Regions from separate parts of the Mycobacterium montefiorense genome, predicted to be linked through region 2. Evidence: riboswitches for the same ligand, from Rfam matches in the RefSeq annotation. Region 2 holds a riboswitch; each other region holds the start of a gene.

Region 1 (4,635 bases), on a different contig from region 2:
GACCCGTGGATCGTTTGCGCCGACCGACCGTTTCCGCGCCGCGGTGCAGGAAGCGAAAATCGGCCCGGATAATGACATCCCGCACATCTCGGCACCGGTCATCATCAAGTACGTCACCGACCTGCAGCTGGTGGGATTGCTGTAGTCGAACCCGGCACGCACCGCGCCCGCAAGGCGCCTGGCGTGCAGCTGGCTACCATTGCCGGTGAACGCGAAGATGTTGCGCCAGTAGACCGGAGTGTTCACACGATGAAATCAGCCCGCGTGCCCGGATTGCCGATCGGTGAGGCCAAGGCCGCCGCCGACGAGGCGGCCGTTCCCGATTACATGGCCGAACTCAGCATCTTCCAGGTGTTGCTCAACCATCCGCAGCTCGCGCGTGCGGTCAACGACCTGCTCGCCACCATGCTGTGGCACGGTTCCCTCGACGCGCGGTTACGGGAACTGATAATCATGCGGATCGGGTGGCTCACCGCATGCGAATACGAATGGACCCAGCATTGGCGCGTCGCGACCCGGTTGGGCGTGACGGCCGAAGACCTGGTCGGCGTGCGCGACTGGCAACAGCACGACGCATTCGGCCCCACCGAGCGTGCGGTGCTGGCGGCCACCGACGACGTGGTGCGCCACGGCGCGGTGAGTGCTGAAAGCTGGGCGGCTTGCGAACGTGAATTGCACAGCGACAAAACGATTCTCGTGGTGCTCGTCACCGCGATCAGCGCGTGGCGAATGGTCTCGTCGATTCTGCAGAGCCTCGAAGTCCCGTTGGAGGACGGCGTGTCGGGCTGGCCGCCCGACGGGTGTGCACCCGCGAGTTGATTGCCATGTCAGGCAATAACTCATAGCGTCGTGACATGCGGACCAGAGTCGCCGAGCTGCTCGGTGTGGAGTTCCCGATATGCGCCTTCAGCCACTGTCGCGATGTCGTCGCCGCGGTCACCAACGCGGGTGGATTCGGCGTCCTCGGGGCGGTCGCGCACAGCCCGCAGCGGCTGAGCAGCGAGCTGGCCTGGATCGAGGAGCAGACCGGCGGCAAGCCCTACGGGGTCGACCTGCTGCTGCCGCCCAAATACGTCGGCGCCGAGCAAGGCGGCATCGACGCGAAACAGGTCAGGGACCTGCTTCCGGAGGAGCACCGCGCGTTCGTCGAAGACTTGCTCGCCCGGTACGGCATCAGCGCGCCGGCCGAACCGCCGCGTGCATCCGCCGGCGGCCTCAACATCTCGCCCAAGGGGTATGAGCCGCTGCTCGAAGTCGCCTTTGCCCATGACATCCGGTTGATCGCCAGCGCGCTCGGGCCGCCGCCTGCCGACCTCGTCGAACGCGCGCACGGCCACGACGTGTTGGTGGCGGCGCTGGCCGGCACCACCGCGCACGCGCGACGACACGCCGCGGCCGGAGTCGATCTGATCGTTGCGCAGGGCACCGAGGCGGGCGGTCATACCGGCGAGGTGGCGACCATGGTCCTGGTTCCCGAAGTCGTCGACGCGGTCGCACCGGTCCCGGTGCTGGCTGCGGGCGGGATCGCCCGCGGCCGCCAGATCGCCGCGGCGCTGGCGCTGGGTGCCGAGGGCGTGTGGTGCGGCTCGGTCTGGCTGACCACCGAGGAGGCCGAGACGGATCCGGTGGTCAAGGAGAAGTTCCTGGCCGCCAGTTCTTCGGACACGGTGCGATCGCGGTCGATGACCGGCAAACCGGCGCGGATGCTGCGAACGGCCTGGACCGAGGAATGGGAGCGGCCCGAAAACCCGGCGCCTCTTGGTATGCCGCTGTAGACGACCCTGGTGACCGAACCTCAGATGCGTATCAACCAGGCGGCCGCTCATCCCGGCACCAAGGCTCGTGAGCTGGCAACCTATTTCGTCGGCCAGGTGGTCGGTTCGCTCGACCGGGTCCGGCCGACCCGAAAGGTCATGCTCGACATGATCGAAGAGTTCGCCGAAACCATCGGACGGCTGGAAAACTTGGCCGACGATTGACCAGGCGACCGGGCGTTCCGGAATGGATGTAGCCTCGCGTGCGGCGACCAAGCGTGCCGCGGCTGTGAACCATGCCACAGCCGCTCAGGTCATAGCATTTGCGCAGTTCAGCACCGGAAGAGCTGATGGAAACCTGTGAAGACGCCCAGAACTTGCCCGACACGCGCCGGAACGGATTGACCCGATTGGGCCCCTCGTGGAGGATGGCAGCAGCACCTCGTTAGGTGAGGCGGCTACACGAACACAGGCCACTGACCCCGAACGTCGAAAGACGCCCCGGGTCAGGACAGCTCCTCCCGGCTTAAGGGTTGAGCCAAAGTGGCTTCCGAATTTCCGGACACGTCGTGTGGTGCCAAAGCTCTGACGAGAGGGGTGCGGATTTCTGGCGGTCGCCGGATTCTGAACTCCTTTTGGTGCGCGCACTAGACGTGGGTAAACCGCACGCGTCGTGGCCGTAGAGGAGGTGAGGGACTCGTGAGTTCCAGTGGCAGTCCGGAGCGAAATCCGGGCTCCGTTCCGTCCCGATCCGGCCTCCGGCTCGACGCCCTCGGCTAAGTCACCGCATAACGTTAATCGGCTTGCCGCTCAAGCGTTCTCGGATCGGAACTACTACGGGACGGACACCTCAGTCCAGTCAGTACCCGTCTGCGATTCCGTCAGGAGACGATCATGACCGCAGCACTGTTCGACGAAGTAGTAGCCGTAGCACCCGCCCGCAACCTGCACGTGGTGCCCGACATGACCCCCACGCGGGCTGCCGCACCCAAGAAGGCGGCGCGCCGCGCCGACGCGCTGCCGTTCGGCATCGGCCACGACCCGGTGGTGGACGGCGTGGCGCTGTTGCTGACCGTTCCGGTGCGTCACGTGTACGCGGCCCTGCTGCGTGTTGGGCTGCTCGAAGTCCGGGCTTGATCGGATGGATGCACCCAGTCCGATGGCTCCAAGGGGCTAGTCGACCGCAGGCCGGTTGGCCGGCCAGCTTGCCCCTTGGAGCCGGAAGTTCTTGATTTGCAGTGGTCCGTAGAATCTTCCTAACGGCACCGATCCGGCCATCACCGGGGAGCCTTCGGAAGAACAGCCGCCAGGCCCAGTAGACCCGAACGGGTAGGCCCGTCACAGCCACTATCGAGCGGCCGTGCGTGAGCGCGGCAAGCGGGGTGGTACCGCGGTGCTCGCGCAGGTAGCGCGTCGTCGTCCCCGGCCTGACCGTAGGCACGCAGGAGACGACGCGCACCGTGACCGAAAACGCTGACGCCAGGGCTTATCCCAAGCTCCCCGGTGGGGCCCCCGACTTCCCCGCACTCGAAGTCGATGTTCTCGACTACTGGGCTCGCGACGACACCTTTCGGGCCAGCGTCGCACGGCGTGACGGCGCCGAAGAGTATGTGTTCTATGACGGGCCGCCGTTCGCCAACGGGTTGCCGCATTATGGGCACCTGCTCACCGGCTATGTGAAAGACATTGTCCCGCGGTACCGCACGATGCGCGGATACAAGGTGGACCGCCGCTTCGGCTGGGATACCCACGGGCTGCCCGCCGAACTCGAAGTCGAACGCCAACTCGGCATCACCGACAAGTCCCAGATCGACGACATGGGCATCGCGGCGTTTAACGAAGCCTGCCAGGAATCGGTGTTGCGCTACACCGGCGAATGGCAGGCTTACGTCACGCGTCAGGCCCGCTGGGTCGACTTCGACAACGACTACAAGACGCTTGATCTGCCGTACATGGAGTCGGTGCTCTGGGCGTTCAGACAGCTGTGGGACAAGGGCCTGGCCTACGAGGGCTACCGGGTGCTGCCGTACTGCTGGCGCGACGAAACCCCGTTGTCCAATCACGAATTGCGGATGGACGACGACGTGTACCAGAGCCGCCAGGACCCGGCCCTAACCGTGGGCTTCAAGGTGACCGGTGGCGAGCTGGACGGCGCCTACCTGCTGGTGTGGACCACGACACCGTGGACCCTGCCGTCGAACCTGGCCGTTGCCGTCAACCCGGACGTGGCCTACGCGCAGGTGAAGGTGGGGGATCGGCGGTTCGTGCTGGCCGAGGCGCGGCTGGCCGCCTATGCCCGCGAAATCGGCGAAGAACCCGAAATCCTCGGCACCCATCTCGGCGTCGACCTGCTGGGCACCCGCTACCTGCCCCCGTTCCCGTATTTCATGGCCGGGGAACCGGGGAGAGCAGAAGCATTTCAGGTGCTGCCGGGCGACTTCGTGACCACCGAGGACGGCACCGGAATCGTGCACATGGCGCCGGCCTACGGTGAGGACGACATGGCGACCACCGACAAGGTGGGCATCTTGCCGGTCACCCCGGTCGACTCCAAGGGCCGCTTCGACGTTACGGTCCCGGATTACCAGCGGCAGCACGTCTTTGACGCGAACCCGAACATCATCCGCGACCTGAAGAACCAGAGCGGGCCGGTCGCGGTGAACCAGCCGGTACTGGTTCGTCACGAAACCTACGAGCACCCCTATCCGCACTGCTGGCGATGCCGCAATCCGCTCATCTACCGGGCGGTGTCGTCGTGGTTCGTCGCGGTCACTGAATTCCGGGATCGCATGGTGGAACTGAACCAGGAGATCACCTGGTACCCAGAGCACGTCAAGGACGGCCAGTTCGGCAAGTGGCTGCAGGGCGCCCGCGACTGGTC
Region 2 (4,635 bases):
TTTCCTATGGCATCTATCTGTGGCACTGGCCGATCTTTCTGGCGCTCAACGGCGAACGCACCGGATGGTCCGGATTGCCGCTGTTCGCCGCCCGGTGCGGGCTCACGCTCGCGGTGGCCGGCGCGTCGTACTGGCTGATCGAACAACCCGTCCGCCGCTGGCGGCCGGCCCGGGTCGCGTTGTTGCCGCTGGCCGCCGCCACCGTGGCCAGCGCCGCCGCGATTACGATGCTGGTGATTCCGGTCGGCACCGGAACCGGTCTACGTGAGAACGGCCTGCACCCCGGCGTTTCGTCGGTCGCGGCGGTGTCCTCGGTGCCGCCGGGTGGCGCTCGCCCGGTCGGCCCGCGAAACCCCAACCGGCCGTTCACCGTTTCGGTATTCGGTGATTCGATCGGCTGGACCTGGATGCACTATCTTCCGCCGACGCCCGGATTCGCGTTCCTCGACCACACTGTCATCGGATGCAGCCTGGTGCGCGGTACACCGTATCGCTACATCGGCCAAACCCTGGATCAGCGGGCGGAATGCGACACGTGGCCGGGCCGATGGGCAACGCAGGTCAGCCAGGATCAGCCGGATGTCGCACTGCTGATCATCGGCCGGTGGGAAACGGTGGACCGCGTCAACGAAGGGCAGTGGACCCACATCGGTGATCCGACCTTCGACGCCTATCTCAACGGCGAGTTAGAGCGAGCACTGAACATCGTGAGCGCGAGCGGAGTTCGAGTGGTGGTCGCCACGGTGCCCTACAGCCGGGGCGGCGAGAAACCGGATGGCCGGTTATACCCAGAGGACCAACCGGACCGGGTCAACCAATGGAACACCATGCTGCGCAATACCGTTGCGCAGCATCCGAATGTTTCGATCTTGGATCTGAACAAAAAGCTTTGCCCCGACGGTGTTTACAGCGCCAAGGTCGACGGCATCAAGGTACGCAGCGACGGCGTCCATCTCACCCCGGAAGGGGTCAAGTGGCTGACGCCCTGGCTGGAAGAGTCACTGCGCTAGACGCCTAGTCGTCAGTGCGGCAGCTGATTTCCATGCTGTCGCTTTCCCGGACCAGAAAATTGAAGCTGATGTAGCCGTTGGCGGCATCGCGAACACGATCGAGATAGGGAGCCATATCCGACGAGCTGGCATTGTCGGCAACGACCAAAGCGCCTGTGGTAAGCCGGGGCTCGAGCATTTTGATGACCGGAAGGTAGAGATCTTTCCAGCCGTCGAGCAAGACGAATTCGACCGGCCCGTCCACCGCCTCCAGCGTGGTCAGCGCATCTCCCTCGAGAATGGTGATCACGTCGTCTAAGCCGGTCTCCGCGAACGTCTTCTTTGCGGCGGCTATCTTGCTCGCACTGAGTTCCGTGGTCACCACGCGCCCGACACCGTTGTCGCGTACCGCCGCCGCAAGATGAATGGCGGAGATACCGAAAGACATTCCGAATTCGACAACGGTCGTCGGACGGGTAGCCCGGATCAGCGCGTACAGCAGCCGCCCGGCCTCGGGAGTCACCGGGATGTAGAACTCGCTCATCGCCTCGGCGCGTTCCGCTGTGGTCATCGGTCGATCGAACTGACCATGCCGCTCACGCAGCAGCGACATCTGGTTCTTGGTTTCGGTGTACATCCGGTCGAGCACCGACTCGACGCGAGGGTCTTGCAAGGACGTGGCCATGCCCACGAGGGTATTCCTCGGCGATGTTCAGCCGTGCAGAGCTCGACGATCGGTAAATGTGACACGTGCCACGCCTGGTGTAAAAAGTCTGCAAAGACGTTTGACGAGCGGTGGGTCCTAGTGCCAGCATGTACGGGCAAGCACCTCGGTAGGTGAGGCGTCTGCACGGACACAGGCCACTGACCCCGAACGTCGAGAGACGCCCCGGGTCAGGACAGCTCTTCCCGGACCCAAGGGTTGAGCCCAAGTGGCTTCTGGACATGGTCCAGATACGCCGTGCAGTGCCGAAGCTCCGACGAGAGGGGTGCGGCCTGGTCGGCGCATGGTCCGGCCATTCGTTCGTCTTTTGCGTGTGATGTGACGACACCCTCGTGTGTCATGGCCGTGAGGAGGTGAGGGCGAGATGAGTCCCGGCGATAGTTGGTATCCAAAATCCATCTTGATCCGATCCGGTTCCGGCGTTTCTTTCTGCTCACGCAGCTCTTTGGATTTGCTGTCCCACAACCGTATTGACGGTGGCGGCACTAGCGAATGCTCGGCGCGCTGACGAGCCGAATCGGCCTTCCGAAAAGGGGAAGACCATGACTTTTGTTGTTGTGCACCGTATTAACGGTCGTGGAATGCTGCGCGGACGGGCAACGCTGCGCGGACGGTCGATGCTACGTGCGGGTCGGCTGCTGACAAACAGGTTGTCCGCCATGCACATTCCGACACCCGAAGAGCGGGCGAACCTGTACGCGTCGCTGACGCCGATCGGTGTGCTCTCGGCCGCGCCGGGTGCAGCGTCATCGGGCAGTGCGGTCAACTACCGATGATTCGTTGCGCCTAACGGTCCCAGCGGCGGGAGCGGGTTGCTCACCCGCCGCTGGGGCGCGTTCAACACCCGATCTGTGTAGCCCGACTACTGATAGCGAGAACGCCATGACTTTGACCTCCCCCCCGTCCCGCACTACCGGCGCTGTAAGCCCGGACACTTCCGGGCAAGCCACCCTGGATTCCGCGCACACCGGTGACATCGTCGGTGCGTTCGGTCGCATCAAGCGCGACGAGACCGGCTCGTTCAGCGGCCGCTGGCGGCGGTTGCGCACCCTGCTGGTGATCACTGGTCCCGGATTGATCGTCATGGTGGGCGACAACGACGCCGGCGGTGTCGCGACCTACGCGCAAGCCGGTCAGGACTACGGGATGAACCTGTTGTGGTCCCTGGCATTGCTGATTCCGGTGCTGTACGTGAACCAGGAGATGGTGCTGCGGTTAGGCGCGGTCGCCCGCGTAGGTCACGCGCGCCTGATCTTCGAGCGGTTCGGCAAGTTCTGGGGCGCTTTCAGCGTCGGTGATCTGCTGGTTCTGAATGCCCTAACGATCGTCACCGAATTCATCGGTGTCGCGCTGTCATTGGGATTCCTGGGCTGTCCGAAGATAGTGGCGATCCCCGCCGCTGCCGTACTGCTGTTCGCTGTGGTGGCTGGCGGCTCGTTTCGGCGCTGGGAAGGGCTGATGTTCCTGCTGATAGCCGTGAACGTTGTGATGATCCCAATGGTGCTGATGGTGCACCCGAGTCCGAAAACCACTGGTGGCGGCCTAATCCCGCACATTCCGGGTGGATTGAACTCCACGGTCCTGCTGTTGATCATCGCGATTGTGGGGACCACGGTGGCACCCTGGCAGTTGTTCTTCCAGCAGTCCAACGTGGTGGACAAGCGCATCACCGCACGCTGGATTCCGTACGCGCGAGCCGATTTGATCATCGGCATCGTCGTGGTCATTGCCGGGGGGACGGCGCTGATGGCTGTCACCGCCTTCGGCCTGCCCGGATCCGGGGTTGCCGGCAGCTTCACCGACGCCGGCGCGGTCGCGAGCAGCCTGCACCACCCGGTGGGGGCGCTGTTCGCGATCATCTTGCTGGACGGTTCGTTGATCGGGGCCAACGCGGTTGGGCTGGCCACTACCTATGCGATCGGTGACGCGATGGGCAAGCGGCACTCCCTGCACTGGAAAATCAGCGAGGCGCCGTGGTTCTACGGCGGCTACGCGCTCCTGCTTGGTGTGTCGGCCGCGGTGGCGTTCAGCCCCGATCACATCCTCGGGCTGATCACGCAGGGCGTGCAGGCGTTTGCCGGCATCCTGTTGCCCTCGGCAACGGTGTTCCTGGTTTTGCTCTGCAACGACCGGGCGATCCTGGGGCCGTGGGTAAACACGCTGCGGCAGAACATCGTTGCGTGGGCCATCGTGTGGTCGCTGGTGCTGTTGTCGCTGGCGTTGACGGCGGCGACGTTCTTCCCGGACATGTCCACGGCCACCCTCGAGGGAGGGCTCGGTGCCGGCGTCGCAGCGGGCGTCATCGGCGGTGCTCTGGCGATCATCGGCGCTCGCCGATCCAGCGATCCGCACGAGTCGAAACTCGCGCGCGCCGAGCGCCGAGCTCGGCGCCAAAAGGATCGGCTGAACTGGCACACCCCCAACCTTGCTTCCCTTGCCCGCCCGGTTATTTCGCCGCCTCGCCGGGCAGGACTGTTGATCCTGCGCGGTTACCTGGTGCTGGCGGTGGTATTTGCGATCGTCAAGCTCGTTGAGGTCGGCGTCGGCTGACGATTACCGCGAACCGTTGGGTAGCAGAACGATCTTTCCGTGCGTGTGCCGGTGTTCGAGTTCCTCGAAGGCGTCGGCCACCCGATCCAACGGATAGCCGGCGGCGATGTCGAAATCGACCGCGCCGCCGGCTATCAGTTCGGCGATCTCGGTGAGCACTTCCGGTGTGGACGCGTCGGTGCTGCCTTCAGTCTTGGCGCCGACTTCGCTCGCCTTCTGGAAAGAGATGATCGTGTCGATGCGCTGCGGTGCCACTCCCAGATCCACGGCTAGCTGAACGTAGTCCGGACCGAACAGGTCGATGAACGCGTCGATTCCGTTCGGCGCAGCCTCACGCAGCCTCACGCAGGCGCTCGGCCAGGCCGTCGCCGT
Region 3 (4,635 bases), on a different contig from region 2:
TCACTGCAGGGATTAGCAGCCCGCCGCCGGCCAGCGCGCCCACCGCGGCGGCGGCCCACAAGGTGGCGGCGGTGTTCAGTCCTGAGATGGTGGCACCTTGTTTCATGATGACGCCAGCGCCGAGAAAACCGATACCGGAGGCGACTTGGGCGGCGACGCGGGTGGGGTCGGCGTTGACACCGGTAAACGCGTAGCCACCCATGACGACGAACAGCGTGGCGCCAAGACTGACCAGGGCTGCGGTGCGCAAACCGGCGTTGCGCGATCGCCACTGCCGTTCCAACCCGATAGCTGCGCCCAGGCCAAGTCCTGCGGCGATCCGCACGACGGTGTCCACTGTGTCGATCATGTTGTACTCCTGGTGTTTTCCCGACAGCGTGCTAATCACGTGACGGAAAGGGCGCGTCGGGTGGTGTCTGCGCAGGTTTGGATTTCGCGCACCGCGCCAGGCCGTGTCGGTTGTCGATCGACACTGCACACACCCGGGGGAACCCGGCTGCGACACCCACTCAGCGGTGCATGAGGTGTCCGGATAGACCTATTCGCGGATTGGGATACGGACCACTGCCACTTGCCATTCGGGTCCTCACCTCCCTCCAGCCACGGGGCAGTTCACCACGCCCACACGGTCGTACCTAACTAGCACAGGTGAGAGAGCACACATCTAAGAGATGGTCTCCGCACCCCTCTCGTCAAAGCTTTGGCACTGCACGGCGTATCAGTCTCGCTGAAGCCACTTGGGCTCAACCCTTAAGCCGGGAAGAGCTGTCCTGACCCGGGGCGTCTTTCGACGTTCGGGGTCAGTGGCCTGTATCCGTGCGGACGCCTCACCTATCGAGGTGCTGCGCGAACAAGCCTGGCACACATCAGCTCATCGGGTCAACCCACGGGCGGCGGCTGCCCCGAAGCGGCATGCCGTGACATCGGAAACCGTTCAGTCCCGAACCGAGGTGCCGTTCAGCCCAGCATCGGGGATGCCCTGACCGAGCGCGCACCGGGGCGTGTCAACCTCGACTGCATCATAGGGTGAGTCGGTGCGGACCGTCTCGCCGGTCGCGACAACTGTTGCACCAGAAGGGGTTCGATTCAGAAATCGGGTGATTGCGAATCCACCGGCTCCACGTCGCGGCGATCGGCCACTCCACGACTCCGACGAGCGCCAGCGCACCCAGTCCGGCGTAGTAGAGGTGGCCGGGCAGCCCTAGTGGCACGCCGAGAAGGGCGAGGGTGGGCGGCCCGGTCTCGGCGGCCGGTGTAATCGCGCCAGCGTCGGTGTCGGACTCACTGTAGAGAAAGCTTGACCGGTGCGAGCCCAGCATTGAGAATTGCGGTAGCACCTCGCTAGGTGAGGCGTCCGCACGGATACAGGCCACTGACCCCGAACGTCGAAAGACGCCCCGGGTCAGGACAGCTCTTCCCGGCTTAAGGGTTGAGCCCAAGTGGCTTCTGCGGCTGGATTTTTCGGTCGCGAATACGGCGTGCAGTGCCAAAGCTCTGACGAGAGGGGTGCGTGCTCAGCCGGTTCGGCTCGGCGCAACACCCCGTGTGCTGTGAGTTGACGCCCGCGTGCGTCCCGGCTGCGAGGAGGTGGGGAATCACCATTGGATAAAAGTAATAAACCGCCGTCCGCGGATTCGGTACTGTCCCCACTTTGCCGCGGGCCTATTTCGTCGTGCGGATCCTGAACGCCGTTCTCCATCAACCTGTTACGGTTGCGCTTCGTTGGGGTGCCAGACGGCGCAGACGGTTCTGGGCCACCTGGCGCACCCTTGCCTTGGCAACCCCGAATCGGCCAGTGCTGTCCCGCCGCGTAAGGCTGGGCTGCTCACCTTGCGCGGCTAACCACGCCCGCAGAAAGGATTCACAGATGCACAGCGCCGTGCGGCATACAGCTTCGTCGCCCGCAATCGAAAGTTACTGCCGCCGACGGGAATCCCGGAGATGACAGTGCCTATGCTGGGCCCGTTGACAACGTCAGGTTTCGAGCACAAGTGGTGGTTCTTATTTGTGTTCGTCGTCATCGGGTTGGTCGGCCTGTACGTCCTGGCCCTGATCAGCCGACGACGGCGACTGCTGCGATTTGCCAATATGGACATACTGGAGCGCGTAGCGCCGACGGGATCGAGGCGGTGGCGGCACCTGCCGGCGATCCTGCTCGTGGTTGCGCTGCTCGCGTCGACGGTGGGGTTGGCCGGCCCGACCCATTCGGTACAGATTCCGCGCAATCGCGCAGTCGTCATGTTATTGATCCAGGTATCGCCGGCGATGACCGCCACCGACATGGCACCGAGCAGGCTGGTCGCCGCCCAGCAAGTCGGTAGACAATTCACCGAACAGCTCCCTGCAGGAATCAATCTGGGGCTGATCGCCTTCTCTGGCACTCCAGCGGTGTTGGTCTCCCCGACAATCGATCACCAGGCCACCATGACCGCGATCGACAAGCTGCAAGTCTCTTATCGCACCGCTGTCGGCGACGCTATCTTCGCTGCACTGCAATCCATCGCCACTGTGGGCGCGGTGCTCGGCGGAGGTTCTGGTGCACCACCGGCACGGATCGTGCTGGAGTCGACCGGCCGGGAGAACCACCCGCCCGACCCCGATAATCCCCGAGGCGAATTCACCGCCGCCCGCGCCGCCCGCGATCAAGGTGTGCCGATCTCCACCATCACTTTTGGAACCCCCAACGGAACAATCCAGTTGGACGGTGCACACGTGTCGGTGCCAGTCGAAGACGACGCCCTCAAACGCGTCGCCGAATTGTCGGGCGGACACGCATTCCATGTCGATAACACTGCCGAACTCAAGACTGCCTACGCCAGCATCCAGCAGCAGATCGGCTACGAGACCGTCCGGGGAGACAACAGCACGAGTTGGTTTCGGCTGGGGGTGCTGCTCCTCGTTTGCGCCGCACTAGCCGGTCTCCTCATTAACCGGACGCTGCCGAATTGATATGCACAGCACGGATAATCACTGCCGCTTCAGTACCGAAGGGTGTCAGCACCCCGGCTGGCGGACGTGTTGTGGTCCCCAGGGCGAGGGACCGTCGAAGCCGCTGTAGGTTCTCACGCTAAGTGGCGAATAGCGCTCGCCCTAATTGCTGGTTTGCAGAAATTCTCACGAAAATGTCGCAGCTGGTTTCTCATTTTCGTGTCGAATCCTAGTAAGACACGAGTTGGATCAAGCGGCATCCGGCACCGTTAACGGGTTGCTTCACCTTGGGACCACACGCGAGGTACAGTCTTGCGCGGGTGATGGATCTCGCCTGAGCATCGCAGCTCGAACCGCCTCTGGGCTGATAGTTCCTGCCAGATATCGTCAATGGTTGGGAGATGCCCGTGCAATGCCCGTCGTCGCCCAGATCTGAGCTGATATGCGCGGCGGTTGACGTTGGTCGTGCCACACGATGAGTGACACACATTCCGAGTTGCCGACTGATCCGGACGCGACGGCATCGCCGCAACGATCGCTGTCTGCGGCATCGTTGTGGGTGTTCGTTGGTGGAGCTGCTGGGACGGCTCTTCGTGTCGCGGTCGAGGATGCGCTTCTCCATGACTGCGAGCAGTGGCCGTGGGCGACCTTGCTCATCAATCTCGTCGGCGCATTCGTTTTGGGTGCCCTGCTGGAGGGATTGGTTCGGACGGGCGATGACAGTCGGGTTCGTCAGCGGATCCGGTACGCGTTCGGCACAGGCGGCTGTGGCGCCTTCACGACTTATAGCACACTGTCGCTTGATATTTCGTTGCTAGCTAGGAGCGCGCATGTCGCGGCAGCGCTGGGTTACGGGCTGGCTAGCGTACTGGGCGGCATGGCCACTGCCTGGTTAGGCACCGTCGTTGCAGCCGGCGTTCACCGCAGGCGCTCACGCAGATGATCAGCTCCCTGACCATCCTTTTCGGCGCGATGGGCGCGGTAACGCGGTTCGTCGTAGACGCCCTCGTGAAGCGAGCCTGGCCCATGCGCTTCCCGTGGGCGACATTTCTGATCAATGTCACCGGATCTCTGCTGCTAGGCATCTTGGCCGGTGCGATTCTCTTTCAGCACCAATCGGCCAATTGGCAGAACATCATTGGCACTGGATTTTGCGGCGGGTACACCACGTTTAGTACGGCGAGCTTCGAAACCGTGCGCCTCGCCGAACAGGGCGCCGTTCGCGCTTCGCTTATTAACGCGTTCGGATCGCTCATTACGTGTGTGGCGGCGTGCGCTGCAGGCTTGGCTCTGGCCTGGCTGGTGTAGCAGCTATGTCGAGGAGGGAATCACGATGAATGCTGAAACGACTACTGCGCCTGACTATTTGGTCGGTCCAGGACATGTGCCGAACATCGTCCTAGGCTGGGACCGGCAGCGCGGCAGCGCTGCGGCACTGGCGGTCGCGGCCGACCTCGCGCAACGGCTTGACGCGCGTTTGCATGTCGTGCACGTGGCCGACACCGGTGACATGCCTATCGATCCCGACGCGGCGGACTGGGAGCAGCAGATCAATCAGCGCCTGAGGGATGACGAGGCATCCGCCCGGTCTTTCCTGGACCGGCTTGTCGTCGACTGGACATACCACTCCGCGCATGGCCAACCCAGTGAGATCATCTCCAACCTGGCCGATGAGACTCATGCGTTGATGATTGTCGTCGGCGGGCA

Evidence for each region. Region 2 has a riboswitch for magnesium ahead of H7K34_RS23520 (hypothetical protein). Riboswitches for the same ligand answer to the same signal wherever they lie in the genome.
Region 1: it holds a riboswitch for magnesium, as region 2 does, so the genes downstream of both, H7K34_RS18065 (Rv1535 family protein) here and H7K34_RS23520 (hypothetical protein) in region 2, are expected to answer to the same signal.
Region 3: it holds a riboswitch for magnesium, as region 2 does, so the genes downstream of both, H7K34_RS06205 (VWA domain-containing protein) here and H7K34_RS23520 (hypothetical protein) in region 2, are expected to answer to the same signal.

What each region holds. Positions count from the first base shown of each region.
Region 1 is NZ_JACKVL010000013.1:983,589-988,223, forward strand. Features, by position in the region: partial or broken gene H7K34_RS27065 (thioester reductase domain-containing protein) at 1-145, shown strand, start outside; gene H7K34_RS18055 (carboxymuconolactone decarboxylase family protein) at 250-819, shown strand; partial or broken gene H7K34_RS18060 (NAD(P)H-dependent flavin oxidoreductase) at 855-1,979, shown strand; M-box (ykoK) riboswitch at 2,189-2,358, shown strand; gene H7K34_RS18065 (Rv1535 family protein) at 2,649-2,891, shown strand; gene ileS (isoleucine--tRNA ligase) at 3,215-4,635, shown strand, end outside.
Region 2 is NZ_JACKVL010000017.1:753,160-757,794, reverse strand. Features, by position in the region: gene H7K34_RS23530 (acyltransferase family protein) at 1-1,010, shown strand, start outside; gene H7K34_RS23525 (O-methyltransferase) at 1,015-1,674, opposite strand; M-box (ykoK) riboswitch at 1,812-1,985, shown strand; gene H7K34_RS23520 (hypothetical protein) at 2,256-2,489, shown strand; gene H7K34_RS23515 (NRAMP family divalent metal transporter) at 2,596-4,263, shown strand; partial or broken gene H7K34_RS23510 (NADP-dependent oxidoreductase) at 4,267-4,635, opposite strand, start outside.
Region 3 is NZ_JACKVL010000007.1:336,778-341,412, reverse strand. Features, by position in the region: gene H7K34_RS06215 (MgtC/SapB family protein) at 1-349, opposite strand, end outside; M-box (ykoK) riboswitch at 678-846, opposite strand; gene H7K34_RS06210 (hypothetical protein) at 1,020-1,319, opposite strand; M-box (ykoK) riboswitch at 1,331-1,513, shown strand; gene H7K34_RS06205 (VWA domain-containing protein) at 1,942-2,949, shown strand; fluoride riboswitch at 3,239-3,312, shown strand; gene H7K34_RS06200 (fluoride efflux transporter FluC) at 3,404-3,871, shown strand; gene crcB (fluoride efflux transporter CrcB) at 3,868-4,236, shown strand; gene H7K34_RS06190 (universal stress protein) at 4,262-4,635, shown strand, end outside.